DNA from 2 places in the Bradyrhizobium sp. GW821-FHT13H05 genome. Region 1 is predicted to be linked to the other one. Evidence: riboswitches for the same ligand, from Rfam matches in the RefSeq annotation. Region 1 holds a riboswitch; the other holds the start of a gene.
The links. Region 1 has a riboswitch for glycine ahead of AC1RR3_RS11960 (D-amino acid dehydrogenase). Riboswitches for the same ligand answer to the same signal wherever they lie in the genome.
Positions count from the first base shown of each region.

Region 2: it holds a riboswitch for glycine, as region 1 does, so the genes downstream of both, gcvT (glycine cleavage system aminomethyltransferase GcvT) here and AC1RR3_RS11960 (D-amino acid dehydrogenase) in region 1, are expected to answer to the same signal.

Region 1 covers NZ_JBXAPO010000003.1:641,718-650,577, forward strand. The annotation lists gene AC1RR3_RS11950 (ABC transporter permease) at 1-305, opposite strand, end outside; gene AC1RR3_RS11955 (ABC transporter permease) at 326-1,267, opposite strand; gene AC1RR3_RS11960 (D-amino acid dehydrogenase) at 1,450-2,763, opposite strand; glycine riboswitch at 2,832-2,935, opposite strand; glycine riboswitch at 2,939-3,043, opposite strand; gene AC1RR3_RS11965 (M20/M25/M40 family metallo-hydrolase) at 3,223-4,353, opposite strand; gene AC1RR3_RS11970 (ABC transporter substrate-binding protein) at 4,624-6,234, shown strand; gene AC1RR3_RS11975 (ABC transporter substrate-binding protein) at 6,313-7,920, shown strand; gene AC1RR3_RS11980 (glycosyltransferase family 39 protein) at 8,169-8,860, shown strand, end outside.
Region 2 covers NZ_JBXAPO010000003.1:464,584-473,443, forward strand. The annotation lists gene recA (recombinase RecA) at 1-862, shown strand, start outside; gene gcvP (aminomethyl-transferring glycine dehydrogenase) at 1,091-3,955, opposite strand; gene gcvH (glycine cleavage system protein GcvH) at 4,115-4,483, opposite strand; gene gcvT (glycine cleavage system aminomethyltransferase GcvT) at 4,494-5,642, opposite strand; glycine riboswitch at 5,787-5,875, opposite strand; gene alaS (alanine--tRNA ligase) at 6,187-8,860, shown strand, end outside.

The sequences.
Region 1 (8,860 bases):
ATCGCCGAGCCGATGCCGATCAGAAGCGAGATGCGACCGCCATAAATGACGCGCGACAACAGGTCACGGCCATAGGCGTCGGTGCCGAGCAGGAATTGCGCGGACGAGGGCTTCAGCCGCTGCGACGGCGCAAGCTGGATCGGATCATGCGGCGCGATCAGCGGCGCCAGGATCGAGATCAGCACGATCAATGTGAGCAGGACCGTGGCCGCCGCGATGATCGGCGTCGAGGTGAGGAATCCAAAGCGCGGCCGCAGCGGCGACGTGATCGGAATGGACGACTGGGGGAGGCTATCGACGGACATTGTTGTTGTTATCCTTAGCCCTAGTACCGGATCCGGGGATCGAGCAGCGTGTAGGCGACGTCGATCAGGAGATTGACGACGACGTAGATCAGCGACGTCAGCAGGATCATCGCCTGGATCACCGGATAGTCGCGCGCCAGCACGGCATCCACCGTAAGGCGGCCGATGCCGGGGATGTTGAACACGCTCTCGGTGACGACGACGCCGGAGATCAGCAGCGCAAAGCCGGTGCCGATCACGGTGATCACGGGCACGGCGGCGTTGCGCAGCGCATGCCGCATCATCACCGCGACCTCGTTGATGCCCTTGGCGCGTGCCGTACGCACGTAGTCTTCGCCGAGCACGTCAAGCATCGCTGCGCGCGTCATGCGCGCGATCAGCGCGATGTAGATGAAGGACAGCGCACAGGTCGGCAGGACGATGCGCTCGAAGAACGGGCCGAAACCGGTGGAGATGCTGCGGAAGCCCTGCACCGGCACCCAGCGCAGGTCGATGGCGAACACCTCGATCAGGACATAGCCGACCACGAACACCGGCACCGAGAAGCCGAGCACCGAGAGACCCATCACGAAACGATCGATCCAGGTGCCGTGCTTCCACGCCGCGATGACCCCCAAGGGCACGGCGACGATGACGGCGAGGATGATGGTCGAGAGCGCAATCGAGATCGACGGCTCGACGCGCTGGCTGATCATCTTGATGACCGGCAGGTTGGAGATCAGCGACGTCCCGAGGTCGCCGTGCAAGAGCTTGTTCACCCAGGTGATGAACTGCACGATCAGGGGCTCGTTGAGGCCGAGCGAGTCGCGGATGCGCTCGAGCCGCTCAGGCGTTGCGTTGTCGCCGGCGAGGATCGCGGCGGGATCGCCCGGCGTCAGCCGCAGCAGCAGGAACACGAACAGCGCGACGACGCCCATCACGGGTACCGCGGCCAGAACGCGGCGAATGAGATAACCTAGCATGCACCTATCTCCGGCTGCGGAACTTGCGGGGCGCCAAGGCGCCCGTGGATTCGTTCGTGTCTATCATGCGCGCCTGTCATTCGGGCTGGGAAAGCCGGCCGGATATGCCGACCTTTCGGGGCAAATTGTGTGCCAAGGGCAGGGCGGTCACAAGGGGCCGCCCCGCATCGGTTTGCGACCACTCAAGATGCACGGCGTAGCTCGCGCTCAACCGCAAGTTCAACCTGATGTGAGGGCACGGCGGGCGGCGCGTTGAGGCCGCGCCAGCCGTCGATGGTCCCGGCGATCATCTGCGCTGTGGCCGCCGACAGGGTCCAACCGAGATGACCGTGGCCGGTGTTGAAGAATACGCCGGGCATCCGGCCTGCGCGCACCACCGGCATCATGTTCGGCATCATCGGCCGCAGTCCGGCCCATGGGATGACGCGCGAGGTTTCGACAGCGGGGAAGTTGCTGCGCACCCAATCGACCAGCGGCTGCACGCGGTCGGCACGGATGTCGCGGTTGAAGTCGTTGAACTCGGCGGTGCCGGCAACACGAAAACGATCTGCGCCGAGCCTGCTGGTGACGATCTTGGCGGCTTCGTCGAGCAGGCTCACGGTCGGCGTTGCGTCGCGGCTCGCTGCCGTGTCGAGCTGCACGGTGATCGAATAGCCCTTGACGGGATAGACGTTGACGCGCTCGTCGAGCAGGGCCGCGAAGTGGCGGCTCGCCACACCGGCGCAGACCACGACGCCGTCCACCTTCAGCGTGCCGCGTGCGGAGGCGACCGCGTCGCTTGCGGAGAGATCGTCCCAGGCGACGACGAAGCCTGTGCCGGCGCGCGCGATCGAGTCGATGTTGGCCTCGTGAATGAAGGTCGCGCCGCGACGCTTGCAGGCCTCGGCGAGCCCGCGGGTGAATTTGTGGATATCGCCGGTCGCATCCGACGGCGTGTAGAAGCCGCCATAGTAGTCCTTGCGCAGCGTCGGCTCGATGGTGCGGATTTCCTCCGATGTCACCGGGCGGCGATCGAGGCCGCCTTCCTGCAACAGCGCATTGACGCTCAGGCCGGATTCAAAGCCCTTCTTGTCGTGATAGATGTGGAGAATGCCGCGGCGTTCGAGATCGAACTCGATGCCTTCGCGCGCCGCGATCTCGAACAGATATTTGCGGGCTTCGATTGCGAGCCGCGTGGTCTGAACCGTGTTGGCGCGGTAGTTGCCGATATTGGCGACGAACTCGCTCATCCACGAATATTTGTGCCAGTTCGGCCGCGGGTTCATCAGCAGCGGCGCGTCGCGCCGGAACATCCAGCGCAGCCCTTTCAGGATCGTGGCAGTGCTGTTCCACACTTCGGCATTGCTGGCGGAGAGCTGTCCGCCATTGGCGAACGAGGTCTCCATCGCGGCGTAGCGGTGCTTGTCGAGCACCGTCACCGTGTAACCGCGTTCGAGCAGGGCATAGGCTGTCGTCACGCCGGTGATACCGGCGCCGATGATGGCGATATGAGTCATGGCAGGTTCGGGGCTCCCGTGAGTTAGAGTCGGCTAACCGCCGGCCACAAGGCCGTTAGCGGCGCCCCATCTGTCACGGTTACCTGAGAGCTTGATCCGTTGCGGACCTTGCAACGGACTATCCCCTTCGGTGGACGTCACGACGTTCAAGCCGTGCCGTCTCTCTCCAGATCGTCCTGACGATACAGTCCTTTTGCCTGAGAGTTTCCGGGGCGGTTGCTCCGTCGGCGCCGCAACAAAAGCTGAAAACCTTCGTTGCGATCTCTCCCGCATCGTCGCGTGGACGGGCGAGCAGTACGATACGCCTCATTTTTAGACAAGGCTAAATTTCGCCCGTGACTGCCAACGCATTGTGCAGTGCAGCGTTCGTCATTCCGGGGGCGATGCGAAGCATCGAACCCGGAATCTCGAGATTCCAGGTCTGGTCCTTCGGACCATCCCGGAATGACGGCTGCGCCGTTACGTCAGTGTCGCCAGCAATCCCGCCATCAGCCGGCCGCGCTCGACCAGGCTATCCACCTCGATGAACTCCTCGAGCGTATGGCCATTGCCGCCGCGCACGCCGAGGCCATCGAGCGTCGGGATGCCCATCGCGCCCGTAAAGTTGCCGTCGGAGCCGCCGCCGGAGCTCGCGTGCGGCAGCTTCGCGCCAAGCTGTTCGGCGATGCCGCGCGCTTTTTCATAGAGCGCCATCGTGCCGGCATCCGGCTCCCACACCGGACGCGTCACCCCGCGCGTGACCTTGAAGGTGACGTCATTGGCCGTGCCTGACAGTGCCAGCATTCTTTCGACGCCGCGGTCGAGATCGGCCTGACGCTTGGCCATGGAGAGCGCTTCGCCTGTCGCGGTGGTGGCAACGCAATTGACCCATTGGCCGCCGTGCACGACGCCGACCGAGAAGGTGCAATCCTCCGTGGTCATCGCGTCGATCGCGAGAATTTGCCGCGCCATCTCGCGGATCGCCGAGCGTCCCGCCGACAGCGTCGCACCGGCATGGCTCGGGCGTCCCGTCGCTTCGAGATTGAAACGCGCGATGGCGTAACGTCCCGTGGTGACACCGTTGTCGGCGCGGCCGGGCTCCGGCACCAGCACATATTTGTTGCGGGCGGCTTCCGCCTCGATGATGTCGCGCGTCGAGGGAGTGCCGACTTCCTCGTCCGGTGTGAACAGCACGGTGATCGGCAGCGGCGTGATGAACGAGGCGCGCGCCAGCTGCCGGATCGCTTCCAGCGAGAGATAGTTGCCGCCCTTCATATCGTAGATGCCGGGGCCGTAGCACTTGTTGCCCTCGCGCCGCCATCTCAGCTTCTCGATGGTGCCGACCGGGTGGACGGTATCCATGTGCCCGGCGATCAGGATCCCTGGTTCGCCCTGCTTCGGATGCGGAAAGCGCGCGCGGATGACGCCGCCAAAGCCCTGCCGGCCGGCGATGCGCTCGATCGTCGCACCCATGATTGCCATGTCGCGCGCCGCGATATCGAGCATGCGGTTCACCGCGCTGGCGTCCCAGGTCGGGCTTTCACATTCCACCCACGTGCGCAGGCCCTCGAGCATGGCCTCGGAATCGAAGGGGAGATTGGCTGGATTCATCTTAATGTCTCTCAAGCTGCGAAAGATGGAACGCGCATTGCATCGGCGCGGGGCAGGACAAGCGGAAAGCGTTGTAGAGCTTAACCGATCTTTGTGGAGCCCGTGCGCGCGCCGCTTGGGCCTGCAGCGAAACCGGATTGACGCGCTCAAGACTGTCTGCAAGTCTCGAAAAGATAAAGGCATTGCATGAGCTTAGGTCGCCTAAAGAACGAACCGGATGCTCAACCAGTAATCCGCCTTTGAACAGTTTCACGTCAGGAGAAACTTTCTATGTTCCAGTTGATGCGCCGGGGGCGTCGCGCGTTCGCCTCCAAACTTGCGCTATCGGTCGTCGCGCTTTCCACGGCACTGGCCTCGCCAGTGCTCGCGGCCGGCAAGACCATCACCGCGGTGATGCATTCGGATCTGCGTATCATCGATCCGATCTTCACCACCGCCTACATCACGCGTGACCATGGCTACATGGTCTACGACACGCTGATCGCGCCCGATTCGAGCTTCAAGATCCAGCCGCAGATGGCGGACTGGAAGATCTCCGACGACAAGCTCACCTACACTTTCACGCTGCGCGATGGTCTGAAGTGGCATGACGGCGCACCGGTGACGGCGGAAGACTGCGTCGCCTCGCTCAAGCGCTGGGCCGCGGTCGACGGCATGGGCCAGAAGCTCATGGACTTCACCGCGAGCATCGAGGCCACCGACGCCAAGACCATCACGCTGAAGCTGAAGGAGCCCTACGGCCTCGTGCTCGACTCCATCGGCAAGCCGTCCTCGCGCGTCGCCTTCATGATGCCGAAGCGCCTTGCCGAGACGCCGCCGGACAAGCAGATCCCGGAGCAGATCGGCTCCGGTCCCTTCAAGTTCGTGCAGTCGGAATTCCAGCCGGGCGTGAAGGCGGTCTACGTCAAGAACACCGATTACGTGCCGCGCAAGGAACCGGCGAGCTGGACCTCCGGCGGCAAGGTGGTGAAGGTCGACCGCGTCGAATGGATCACCATGCCGGACTCGCAGACCGCAGTGAACGCGCTGCAGTCGGGCGACATCGATTTCATGGAGAACCTGCCTTACGACATGCTCCCGCTGCTGGAGGCGAACAAGGAGATCACGATCGAGGTCTCGAACAAGTTCGGCTTTCAGACGCTTGGCCGGATGAACTTCCTTTATCCGCCGTTCGACAACGTGAAGGTGCGACGTGCCGCCTTCCTGGCGATCAACCAGAAGGACATTCTCGACGCACTCATCGGCAACGCCAAATATCAGAAGATCTGCGGCGCCTTCTTCGTGTGCGATACGCCGTTCGCGACTGAGGTCGGCGCGGAGACCCTGGTGAAGGGCAATGGCATGGCGGAAGCCAAGAAGGCGCTCGCCGAGTCCGGCTATGACGGCACCCCGGTCGTGATCATGGCGCCTGGCGACGTCACGACGCTCAAGGCGCAGCCGATCGTTGCGGCCCAGTTGCTGCGTGAAGCGGGCTTCAAGGTCGACCTGCAAGCGACCGATTGGCAGACGGTGGTGAGCCGCCGCGCCAGCCAGAAGCCGCCGAAGGAAGGCGGTTGGAACATGTTCTTCACCAACTGGGTCGCGGCCGACGTCTCCAACCCGATCGCCAACCTCTCGATCGGCGGCCAGGGCAAGAAGGGCGGCTGGTTCGGCTGGGCGGAAGACGCCAAGATCGAGCAGCTCAAGGACGCCTTCGTCCGCGCGCCCTCGATCGACGAGCAGAAGAAGATCGCGGCGGATATCCAGAAGGAAGCCTATGAGCAGGTCATCTACATTCCGCTGGGACAGTATCTGCTGCCGAGCGGCTGGCGCAAATCGCTGAGCGGTGTGCTCGACGGCCCCGCAACGCCGCTGTTCTGGAACGTCGATAAGTCCGAGTAAGACGAGGGCGCGTTAGCGCGCCTTCGGTCCCGACCATCACGCGGCGCCGCCCGCCAGCCGCTCGCCAGGAGAACTTCAATGTTCGAATTCATGCGTCGGGGGCATCGGTCGTTCGCCTCCACATTTGCGCTTTCAGTCGCGGCGCTTGCGGCACTGGCCTCGCCAGTTCTTGCGGCAGGCAAGACCATCACCGCCGTGATGCATTCGGATCTGCGCATCCTCGATCCGATCTTCACCAGCGCCTACATCTCGCGTGACCATGGCTACATGGTCTACGACACGCTCATCGCGACGGATGCGAACTTCAAGATCCAGCCGCAGATGGCGGACTGGAAGATTTCCGACGACAAGCTGACCTACACCTTCACGCTGCGTGACGGTCTGAAGTGGCATGACGGAACGCCCGTCACCGCGGAGGATTGCGTTGCCTCCCTGAAGCGCTGGGCCGCCGTCGATGGCATGGGGCAGCAGATGATGCTGTTCACCGCGAGCATCGAGGCGACCGACCCCAAGACCATCACGCTGAAGCTGAAGGAGCCGTACGCGCTTGTGCTGGAATCGATCGGCAAGCCGTCCTCGCGGGTCGCTTTCATGATGCCGAAGCGTCTCGCCGAGACGCCGGTGGAGAAGCAGATCCCCGAGCAGATCGGCTCAGGCCCCTTCAAGTTCGTGCAGGCTGAATTCCAGCCCGGGGTGAAGTCGATCTATGTCAAGAACACCGACTATTTGCCGCGCAAGGAGCCGGCGAGCTGGACCGCCGGCGGCAAGGTGGTGAAGGTCGACCGCGTCGAATGGATCACCATGCCGGACGCGCAGACGGCGTTGAACGCGCTTCAGTCGGGTGACATCGATTTCATGGAAGTTCCCGCCATCGAAATGCTGCCCGCCATCGAAGCCGACAAGGACCTCAAAATCGAGATCCTGAACAAGTTCGGATTCCAGACCGGCGCACGGATGAACTTCCTCCATCCGCCTTTCGATAACGTCAAGGTCCGCCGCGCGGCATTCCTGGCGATCAAGCAGAAGGACGTGCTGGATGCGCTGATCGGCAATCCCAAATACTACAAGACTTGCGCAGCGGCCTTCATCTGCGACACGCCGTTCGCGACGGACATTGGCGGCGAGACCCTCGCGAAAGGTGGGGACATTGCGGCGGCCAAAAAGGCGCTCGCCGAGTCCGGTTACGACGGCACGCCCGTCGTGCTGATGGCGCCGGGCGACGTGCTGACGCTGAAGGCCCAGCCGATCGTGGTGGCGCAGCAATTGCGCGATGCCGGCTTCAAGGTCGATATGCAGGCGACCGACTGGCAGACGGTGGTGAGCCGGCGCGCCAGCATGAAGCCCCCGAAGGAGGGCGGCTGGAACATGTTCATCACCAACTGGGTCAGCGCCGACGCGAGCAACCCGATCTCGAATGTCGCTGTCGGTGGGCAGGGCAAGAAAGGCGGCTGGTTCGGCTGGCCGGAGGACGCCAAGATCGAACAGCTCAAGGACACATTCGTTCGCGCGGCTTCGCTCGACGAGCAGAAGAAGATCGCGGCCGAGATTCAGAAGGAAGCCTACGATCAGGTGCTCTACATGCCGCTCGGCCAGTATCTGTCGCCCAGCGCCTGGCGCAAGTCGCTGACCGGCGTGCTCGACGGCCCGGCCACCCCGGTGTTCTGGAACATCGACAAGACCGAGTAGGGCAAGGCCACGTCTCAGAAGGTGCACCACGCACCGTTCGTCCCGACCCATCACGCGGCGCCGCTGTCATCAGCGGTGCCGTTGTCGTTTGTCAGTTTTGCGTCAGCTTAAAGAGGTGGGGGCTTTGAGCCCGTCCAGTTTCCAATCATTGCTATTTGTTTCCATTCTGAAATAGATGTGTTGTCTTCGCGCATCATTTTCCCTTGTCCCATTTGAATCCCTTGCCGATCGATTTTGCACTCCAGGCGATGGCCGAACGGTCGGAGCGCGCGCCGGCGCGATGGCGCCGGCCGTTGTTGCGCTGGCTCGACGGCATCGAGGCGGGCTGGGCGGTGCCGCTTCTCATCGCGTGCTTCGTTGCGATCTGGACGCTCTATCTCGCCATCGCCTATGCCGGTGGCGGCCTGCATCCTGATACGCTCGAGGCCTGGACGCTGGGACGGAATTTCGCCTGGGGCTACGACAAGCATCCGCCGCTGATGGGCTGGGTCGCCGCGAGCTGGACCACGGTCTTTCCGCTGAGCGACGGGTCGCTCCAGCTTATGGCGATGACCAATGCCGGGCTGGCGCTGTTCTTCGTCGATCTGGTCGCCCGTCAATTCGTGACCGGGCACAAGCGCGTCCTGGTGCTGCTGCTGTTGATGCTGACGCCGGCCTATCAGTTTCACGCCCAGCGCTTCAATGCCAATGCGGTGCTGCTTGCCGCCTGGCCGCTCGCCACCTGGTGTTTCCTGCGCGCATTCGAGACGCGCGCAGCGCCATGGGCGGTTGCGGCGGGATGCACGACGGCGCTGGCAATGGTCGGCAAGTATTATTCGATCTTTCTCGTCACGAGCCTTGCATTTGCCGCGCTGGCGCATCCGGAGCGGCGCGCTTATTTCACCTCCGCGTCGCCCTGGATCTCGGTGGTCACCGGGCTCGCGGTGCTGTCGCCGCATAT
Region 2 (8,860 bases), 180 kb from region 1:
TGGGCCGGAATCCTCGGGCAAGACCACGCTGGCGCTCCACACGGTGGCGGAAGCGCAGAAGAAGGGCGGCATCTGTGCTTTCATCGACGCCGAGCACGCGCTCGACCCGGTCTATGCGCGCAAGCTGGGCGTCAATATCGACGAGCTCTTGATTTCGCAGCCGGACACCGGCGAGCAGGCGCTGGAAATCTGCGACACGCTGGTGCGCTCGGGTGCGGTGGACGTTCTGGTGGTCGATTCGGTCGCGGCGCTGGTGCCGAAGGCCGAGCTCGAGGGCGAGATGGGCGATGCGCTGCCGGGACTTCAAGCGCGGTTGATGAGCCAGGCGCTGCGCAAGCTGACGGCCTCCATCAACAAGTCCAACACCATGGTGATCTTCATCAACCAGATCCGCATGAAGATCGGTGTGATGTACGGCTCGCCGGAAACCACGACCGGCGGCAACGCGCTGAAATTCTACGCCTCCGTCCGCCTCGACATCCGCCGCATCGGCGCGATCAAGGAGCGCGACGAGGTGGTCGGCAACACCACGCGCGTCAAGGTGGTGAAGAACAAGCTGGCCCCGCCCTTCAAGCAGGTCGAGTTCGACATCATGTACGGTGAGGGCGTCTCCAAGATGGGCGAGATCCTCGATCTCGGCGTCAAGGCCGGCATCGTCGAAAAGTCCGGCGCCTGGTTCTCCTATGACAGCCAGCGTCTCGGCCAGGGCCGCGAGAACTCGAAGGCATTTTTGAAGGCCAACCCCGACATCACCGCCAAGATCGAGACCGCGATCCGCCAGAACTCCGGCCTGATCGCCGAACAGATTCTAGCCGGCACCCCCGAGCGCGATGCCGACGGCGAAGAGCCGGCGGACGAGTAAGCCTTAACGCGAAGAGTTTTTCGCGAGGAGCGGGCGCTGAGGACGTTGAGTTGCCGACGTCTTCGGGGCCCGTTTCGTTTTGCGTTGCAGGCCGCAGGGTGGGCAAAGGCGCGCAAGCGCCGTACCCACCCTATTTCAACACAGACAAAGGTGGTGGGCACGCTTACGCTTCCGCCTTCGCTCTTCGAGCTACGGCGGACGAGCCGCTTTGCCCACCCTGCGAATCCCTTACTCCGCGGCCTCCGCATAATCGCTCACCGGCGGGCAGGAGCACACCAGATTGCGGTCGCCATAGACATTGTCGACGCGCCCCACAGGGCTCCAATATTTGTCGGTGCGTGAGCTGCCTGCGGGGAAGCAGCCCTCGGCGCGGGTGTAGGCGCGATTCCACGCATCATCCGCGATGTCATGCACGGTGTGCGGAGCATGACGCAGCGGCGAGGCCTCGATCTTGAATCGGCCGGCCTCGACCTCGGCGATCTCCTTGCGGATCGCGATCATGGCGTCGCAGAACCGGTCCAGCTCGGCCTTCGATTCCGACTCGGTCGGCTCGATCATCAGCGTGCCCGGCACCGGGAAGCTCATGGTCGGCGCGTGGAAGCCGTAATCGATCAGGCGCTTGGCGATGTCGTCGACGGTGACGCCGCTGGTTGTCTTCAGCGCGCGGGGGTCGACGATGCACTCATGCGCGACGCGGCCCTTCTCGTTCTTGTAGAGCACCGGGAAGTGCGCATCGAGCCTGGCCGCGATGTAGTTGGCGTTGAGGATCGCAATCTCGGTGGCGCGCTTCAGGCCTTCGCCGCCCATCATCAGGATGTAGATGTAGGAGATGGTCAGGATCGAGGCCGAGCCGAACGGTGCGGCCGAGACCGGCCCCACCGGTGCATCGCCCTGCGTCGCCGGATGGCCGGGGAGGAACGGCTTAAGATGCGCCTTAACGCCGATCGGACCCATGCCGGGGCCGCCGCCGCCATGCGGGATGCAGAAGGTCTTGTGCAGATTGAGATGGCTGACATCGGCGCCGTAATCGCCGGGCCGTGAGAGACCGACCTGCGCGTTGAGGTTGGCGCCATCCAGATACACCTGGCCGCCGTGGCCGTGGACGATGTCGCAGATCTCGCGAATGTGCTCCTCGAACACGCCGTGCGTGGAGGGATAGGTGATCATGACCGCGGCGAGATCGTTCGCGTGCTTTTCCGCCTTGGCGCGGAGATCATTGACGTCGACGTCGCCGTTCTTCTCGCAGGCGACCACCACCACGTCCATGCCGACCATCGCGGCCGAGGCCGGATTGGTGCCGTGGGCGGAGGAGGGGATCAGGCAGATTTTCCGGTGGCTCTGCCCACGCGCCGCGTGATAGCCGCGGATCGCAAGCAAGCCGGCATATTCGCCCTGCGCGCCCGAGTTCGGCTGCAGCGAGATCGCGTCATAGCCGGTGATGTCGCACAGCCATTGTTCCAGCCGCGCGAACAGCGCGTGATAGCCGCGTGCCTGCTCGCGTGGAGCGAACGGATGCAGCGAGCCGAATTCCGGCCAGGTCAGCGGCATCATCTCGGTGGTCGCGTTCAGCTTCATGGTGCAGGACCCCAGCGGGATCATCGCGCGGTCGAGCGCGAGGTCGCGGTCGCTGAGCTTGCGCATGTAGCGCAGCATCTCGGTCTCCGAGCGATGCGCGTGGAACACCGGATGGGTGAGGAAGCCGGTGGTGCGCTTCAGCGCCTCCGGCAGCGCTTCGCGCGTGGTGGCATCGATCTCGGCATAGGCAAGCGTGCCGCCGAAGGCGCGCCAGACGGCTTCGACCGTCGCGGGCGTGGTGGTCTCGTCGAGCGCGATGCGCAAGTCGGCATCACCGACGCCGAGATTGATCTTTTCGGCAGCCGCGCGCGCGACGATCTCGGCGCGCTTGGCGCCGGCATCGACGCTCAGCGTGTCGAAGAAGCTGTCCGACTGCAGCGCAAAGCCGAGCTTGCGCAGGCCGGCCGCAAGCACGGCGGCACGGCGATGCACATTGCGCGCGATCTGGATGAGGCCCTCGGGGCCGTGATAGACCGCATACATCGAGGCGATCACGGCGAGCAGCACCTGCGCGGTGCAGATGTTGGAGGTCGCCTTCTCGCGGCGGATGTGCTGCTCGCGGGTTTGCAGCGCGAGGCGATAGGCCGGCATCCCGCGCGAATCCACGGAGAGGCCGACGATGCGGCCGGGCAGCGAGCGCTTCAAGGCATCGCGCACCGCCATATAGGCCGCGTGCGGCCCGCCATAACCCATGGGAACGCCGAAGCGCTGCGCCGAGCCGATCGCGATGTCGGCGCCAAGCTCGCCGGGCGAGGCGAGCAGCGTCAGTGCCAGGAGATCGGCGGCCACGATTGCGAGTGCGCCCTTGGCCTTCAGGCTAGCGATCGCGGGCCGGAGGTCGCGCACCGCGCCCGAAGAGCCCGGATATTGCAGCAGCGCGCCGAGCACGTCTGATGTGTCGAGATCGGTGAGGGGATCGCCGACTACCAGATGCCAGCCGAGCGGTTCGGCGCGGGTGCGCATCACCGCCAGCGTCTGCGGATGCACGTCCTTGTCGACGAAGAAGGCCTTTGCCTTGACCTGCGAGTGCCGCTCGGCGAGCGCCATGGCTTCGGCCGCTGCGGTTGCTTCATCGAGCAGCGAGGCGTTGGCAACGTCGAGCCCGGTGAGGTCGCAGATCATGGTCTGGAAGTTGAGCAGCGCCTCCAGCCGGCCCTGGCTGATCTCGGGCTGATAGGGCGTGTACGCCGTGTACCAGGCCGGGTTCTCCAGAATGTTGCGCTGGATCACCGCGGGCAGGATCGTGCCGGAATAGCCTTGTCCGATCAGCGAGGTGAAGACCTGGTTCTGGGCGGCGAGCTCCGCCATATGCGCGATCGCCTCGGTCTCGCTGAGCGGCTTGCCGAGATCGAGCGGCGCGGCCTGCCGGATCGAGGCCGGCAGCGTCTCGGCCATCAGCGCGTCGACGCTCTTGGCACCGACCGTCTCGAGCATCGCGGTGACGTCGCGCGCGGAGGGGCCGATGTGGCGGCGAACGAAAGTGGCGGTGTCGCCGTTGGATTTGCGGTGCGCGGTCATCATGGGTCCTCGCTTTAGATGTCGTTGTCATGCCCCGCGAAGGCGGGGCATCCAGTAAACGCAGGCAGTAGTGATTGGGCCGATGGGCCGCGGCGTACTGGATCGTCCGCTTTCGCGGACGATGACAGGGAGTCCGTGGCGACGGCTCGGCTCATATCTTCACGCCGTATGGGCCTTGTACGCGGCTTCATCCATGAGGCCGCCGAGCTCGCCCTTGTCGGCAATCTTGATCTTGAAGAACCAGGCCTTGCCTTGCGCGTCCGAATTGACCAGCGCGGGCTCGCTCGCGAGCTCGGCGTTGGTCTCGAGCACTTCGCCGGTGACAGGCGCGTAGACGTCGGAAGCGGCCTTCACCGATTCCACGACGGCTGCGGCTTCCGCCTTCTTCAGCGCGCGGCCGACCTTGGGCAGCTCGACGAACACGACGTCGCCGAGCTGGGACTGCGCATAGTCGGTGATCCCGACGGTGGCGACATCGCCGTCGATGGCGAGCCATTCATGGTCGGAGGTGTACAGCGTCGTGGTCATTGTCTTGTCCTCAGCGTTTGTAGGTGTTCTTCACGAAGGGCATGGCGGCGACGGTGAGCGGCAGGCGTTGCCCGCGCACCTCGGCGAAGATTTGTGTGCCGAGCGCGCTCGCTGCGGTGGGCACATAGCCCATCGCAACCGGTGCATTCAGGCTCGGGCCAAAACCGCCCGACGTGACCTTTCCGATCGGCTCGCCCGCGCTCGCGTCCGCAAACAGCAGCGCGCCCTCGCGCACCGGCGCGCGGCCCTGGGCGAGCAGGCCGACGCGGCGTCGGGACGCGCCGTGATCGAAATGAGCGAGGATCTTTTCGGCGCCGGGGAAACCGCCGGCGCGGGCGCCGCCGCTGCGGCGGCTCTTCTGCACCGACCATTCCAGCGCGGCCTCGACCGGCGTGGTCTCGGTGTCGATGTCGTGGCCGTAAAGGCAGAGCCCGGCTTCCAGCCGCAGGCTGTCGCGAGCACCAAGGCCGATCGGCATCACGTCGGGATTGTCCAGCAGCGTCCTGGCGAGGCGCTCGGCGTCGGCGGCGGGCACCGAAATCTCAAAACCGTCTTCGCCGGTGTAGCCGGAGCGCGAGACGAAACAGGCGAGACCGGCAACTTTGTGCGGGCCGGCGTCCATGAACTTCATGGCTGATACCTCTGCACATAATTTCGCCAGCGCCGATTCCGCCTTCGGGCCCTGCAATGCGATCAGCGCGCGGTCGGCAAGCTGCTCGATGATGCAGTCGCCGGAGAGATTCGCGCGCAGATGCGCCTCGTCTTCTGCCTTGCAGGCGGCGTTGACGACCAGGAACAGGTGATCGCCGAAGTTGGCCACCATGAGATCGTCGAGAATTCCGCCATCTTCATTGGTGAACTGGGCGTAGCGCTGCCGGCCCGGTGCAATCGCGACGATGTCCTGCGGCACCAGCCGCTCGAGCGCGCGGGCGGCGTCCTCGACCTTGCCCGACTTCGGCCTGAGCGCGATCTGGCCCATATGGGAGACGTCGAACAGGCCGGCGGAGGAGCGGGTATGAAGGTGTTCCTTCAGCACGCCTGCGGGGTACTGCACGGGCATGTCATAGCCCGCGAACGGCACCATCTTGCCGCCGAGGGAGACGTGAAACCCGTGAAGGGGCGTTTTTTTCAGGGAATCTTGGTCGTCGCGCACTGGCATTACGGGGCCCTCGGCGGTTCCCCGGGGACGATTCCCCGGAAGCAACCAGTCGAAGCCCCATCTGTCGCTGTGCCTGAGAGTATTATCCCGTCGGCGGACGCAGTCCGGACCTAAGCCCGCCGGCGCCTCTTTCCAGATGTCGTCAAAGCCACGCGGTCCTTTTGCCTGAGAGTTTCCGGGGCGGTTGCTCCTTCGGCGCCGGCACCAATGCCGGTCTCTCCCGACGTGGCCGTACGATACAGATGGGTACAGACCACAGGCCGGCCAAGCCTGTCAACGCGGCGCGAGCGCCTTTCAACGGGATTGCGCTGATACGGCAACCCACTGATCACGTTGCACAGTTTCTGGACAGCGAAGCTGGCCTTGTCTAAAAGCGCTTTGGCCCGCAGATATCAGCCCAAATCACCGGTTTGGATGGCAGTAAAGCGGGTCCTAAAGCGCGATGAGAGTCATCGCGCTTTAGCTCTTTGTTTGAGCATGATCTTTCCGGAAAACCGCTTCACACTTTTCCGGATCATGCTCTGGCACACCCGATTGGATGAACATGAGCGGCGTCAACGAGATCAGGTCGACCTTTCTGAACTTCTTTGCCGAGAACGGCCACGAGATCGTGTCGTCCTCGCCATTGGTGCCGCGCAACGATCCGACGTTGATGTTCACCAATGCCGGCATGGTGCAGTTCAAGAACGTCTTCACCGGCGTCGAGAAGCGGCCCTATCAGCGCGCCACCACGTCGCAGAAATGCGTGCGCGCCGGCGGCAAGCACAACGACCTCGACAACGTCGGCTACACCGCGCGCCATCTCACCTTCTTCGAGATGCTCGGCAACTTCTCGTTCGGCGACTATTTCAAGGAGCGCGCGATCGAGCTGGCCTGGACGCTGATCACCCGGGATTTCGGGCTCAAGAAGGACAAGCTGCTCGTCACCGTCTACCACACCGACGACGAGGCGGCCTCTCTGTGGAAGAAGATCGCCGGCTTCTCCGACGACCGCATCATCCGCATTCCGACCTCCGATAATTTCTGGGCGATGGGCGACACCGGCCCGTGCGGCCCGTGCTCGGAGATTTTCATCGATCGCGGCGACCATATCTGGGGTGGCCCGCCGGGCTCGCCGGAGGAGGATGGCGACCGCTTCCTCGAATTCTGGAATCTCGTGTTCATGCAATACGAGCAGGTGACGAAGGAGGAGCGCGTGGATCTGCCGCGTCCCTCGATCGACACCGGCATGGGCCTGGAGCGCATGGCCTGCATCATGCAGGGCGTCGACAGCGTGTTCGAGACCGATCTGTTCCGTCATCTGATCGACGCGACGTCGTCGGCGCTCGGCAGCGGGCCGAACGAGCAGACGGTGGCCTCGTTCCGCGTCATCGCCGACCACTTACGTTCCTCCGCCTTCCTGGTCGCCGACGGTGTGCTGCCCTCGAACGAGGGCCGCGGCTATGTGCTGCGCCGGATCATGCGCCGCGCGATGCGCCATGCGCAGCTGCTCGGTGCGAAAGAGCCGCTGATGCATCGCCTGGTCTGGGCGCTGGTCCGTGAGATGGGCCAGGCCTATCCCGACCTGATGCGCGCGGAGAATCTGATCGAGGAGACGCTGCGGCTGGAAGAAACCCGCTTCCGCAAGACGCTGGTGCGCGGCCTGGCCATCCTCGACGAGAAGAGCGCGTCCTTGAAGAAGGGCGACATGTTCGACGGCGACGTCGCCTTCACGCTGTACGACACCTATGGCTTCCCGCTCGACCTGACGCAGGACGCGCTGAAGTCGCGCGGCATCGGCGTTGACCAGGCCTCGTTTACCGACGCGATGGAGCGACAGAAGGCCAAGGCGCGCGAGTCCTGGAAGGGGTCTGGCGAGGCCGCCTCCGAGGCGATCTGGTTCCCGCTGCGCGAGAAGCTCGGGGCGACCGAATTCCTGGGCTACGAGACCGAGAGCGCCGAAGGCGTGGTGACCGCGCTGGTGAAGGACGGCAAGGAAGCCACCAGCCTCAAGGCCGGCGAGCTAGGGGCGATCGTGCTGAACCAGACGCCGTTCTACGCCGAATCCGGCGGCCAGGTCGGCGACACCGGCGTGCTGCTGGGAGAGGGCGGCATCAAGTTCCGCGTCACCGATACCCAGAAGAAGCTCGGCGATTTCTTCGTTCACGTCGGCACCGTCGAGAGCGGCGAGCTGAAGCTCGGCACCGCGCTGCAGCTCGAGGTCGATCACGGCCGGCGCTCGTCGATCCGCGCCCATCACTCGGCGACGCATCTCATTCATGAGGCGCTGCGCCAGGTGCTCGGCGATCACATCGCCCAGCGCGGCTCGATGGTCGCGCCGGACCGGCTGCGCTTCGACTTCGTGCATCCGAAGCCGATCACGGCGGAAGAGCTTGCCCGCGTCGAGGACATCGCCAACGACGTGGTGCTGGAGAACGACGAGGTCACGACGCGCGTCATGGGCGTGGACGAGGCCCGCGAGGCCGGCGCGCGCGCGCTGTTCGGCGAGAAATACGGCGACGAGGTTCGCGTCGTTTCGATGGGGCGGACCGCGCGTGAGCGCGGCACCAATGCGCTCGGCTGGTCAGTCGAGCTCTGCGGCGGCACCCATGTGCGACGCACCGGCGATATCGGCCTGATCACGCTGACCGGCGAGAGCGCGGTCGCCTCGGGCGTGCGTCGCATCGAGGCGCTGACCGGCAATTACGCGCGCCGGCACGCCAACGAGACCATGGCGCTGGCGAAGACGGCAGCGAACGAGCTGCGCACCTCGATCGACGACGTTCCGGCGCGCATCACCGCGCTGATGGATGAGCGCAAGAAGCTCGAGCGCGAGCTCTCCGATGCCCGCAAGAAGCTGGCAATGGGGGGCGGCGCGTCCGCCGGCAGCAATGGCGCAGCGAGCGGCGTGCGCGAAGTCGGCGACGTCAAGCTGATGGCGCGCGCGGTCGAGGGCATCGAGATGAAGGATCTCAAGAGCCTTGCCGACGACGGCAAGAAGCAGATCGGCTCCGGCGTCGTCGCCATCGTCGGCGTCACCGAGGACGGCAAGGCCGGCATCGTGGTCGGCGTCACCGCCGACCTGACCGCGCGCTTCAACGCCGTGAATTTGGTGCGCGTTGCGTCCGAAGCGCTCGGCGGCAAGGGCGGCGGCGGCCGGCCCGACATGGCGCAGGCCGGTGGCCCCGACGGCGCCAAGGCCACCGAGGCGCTCGCGGCGATCGAAAAAGCCATTCTCG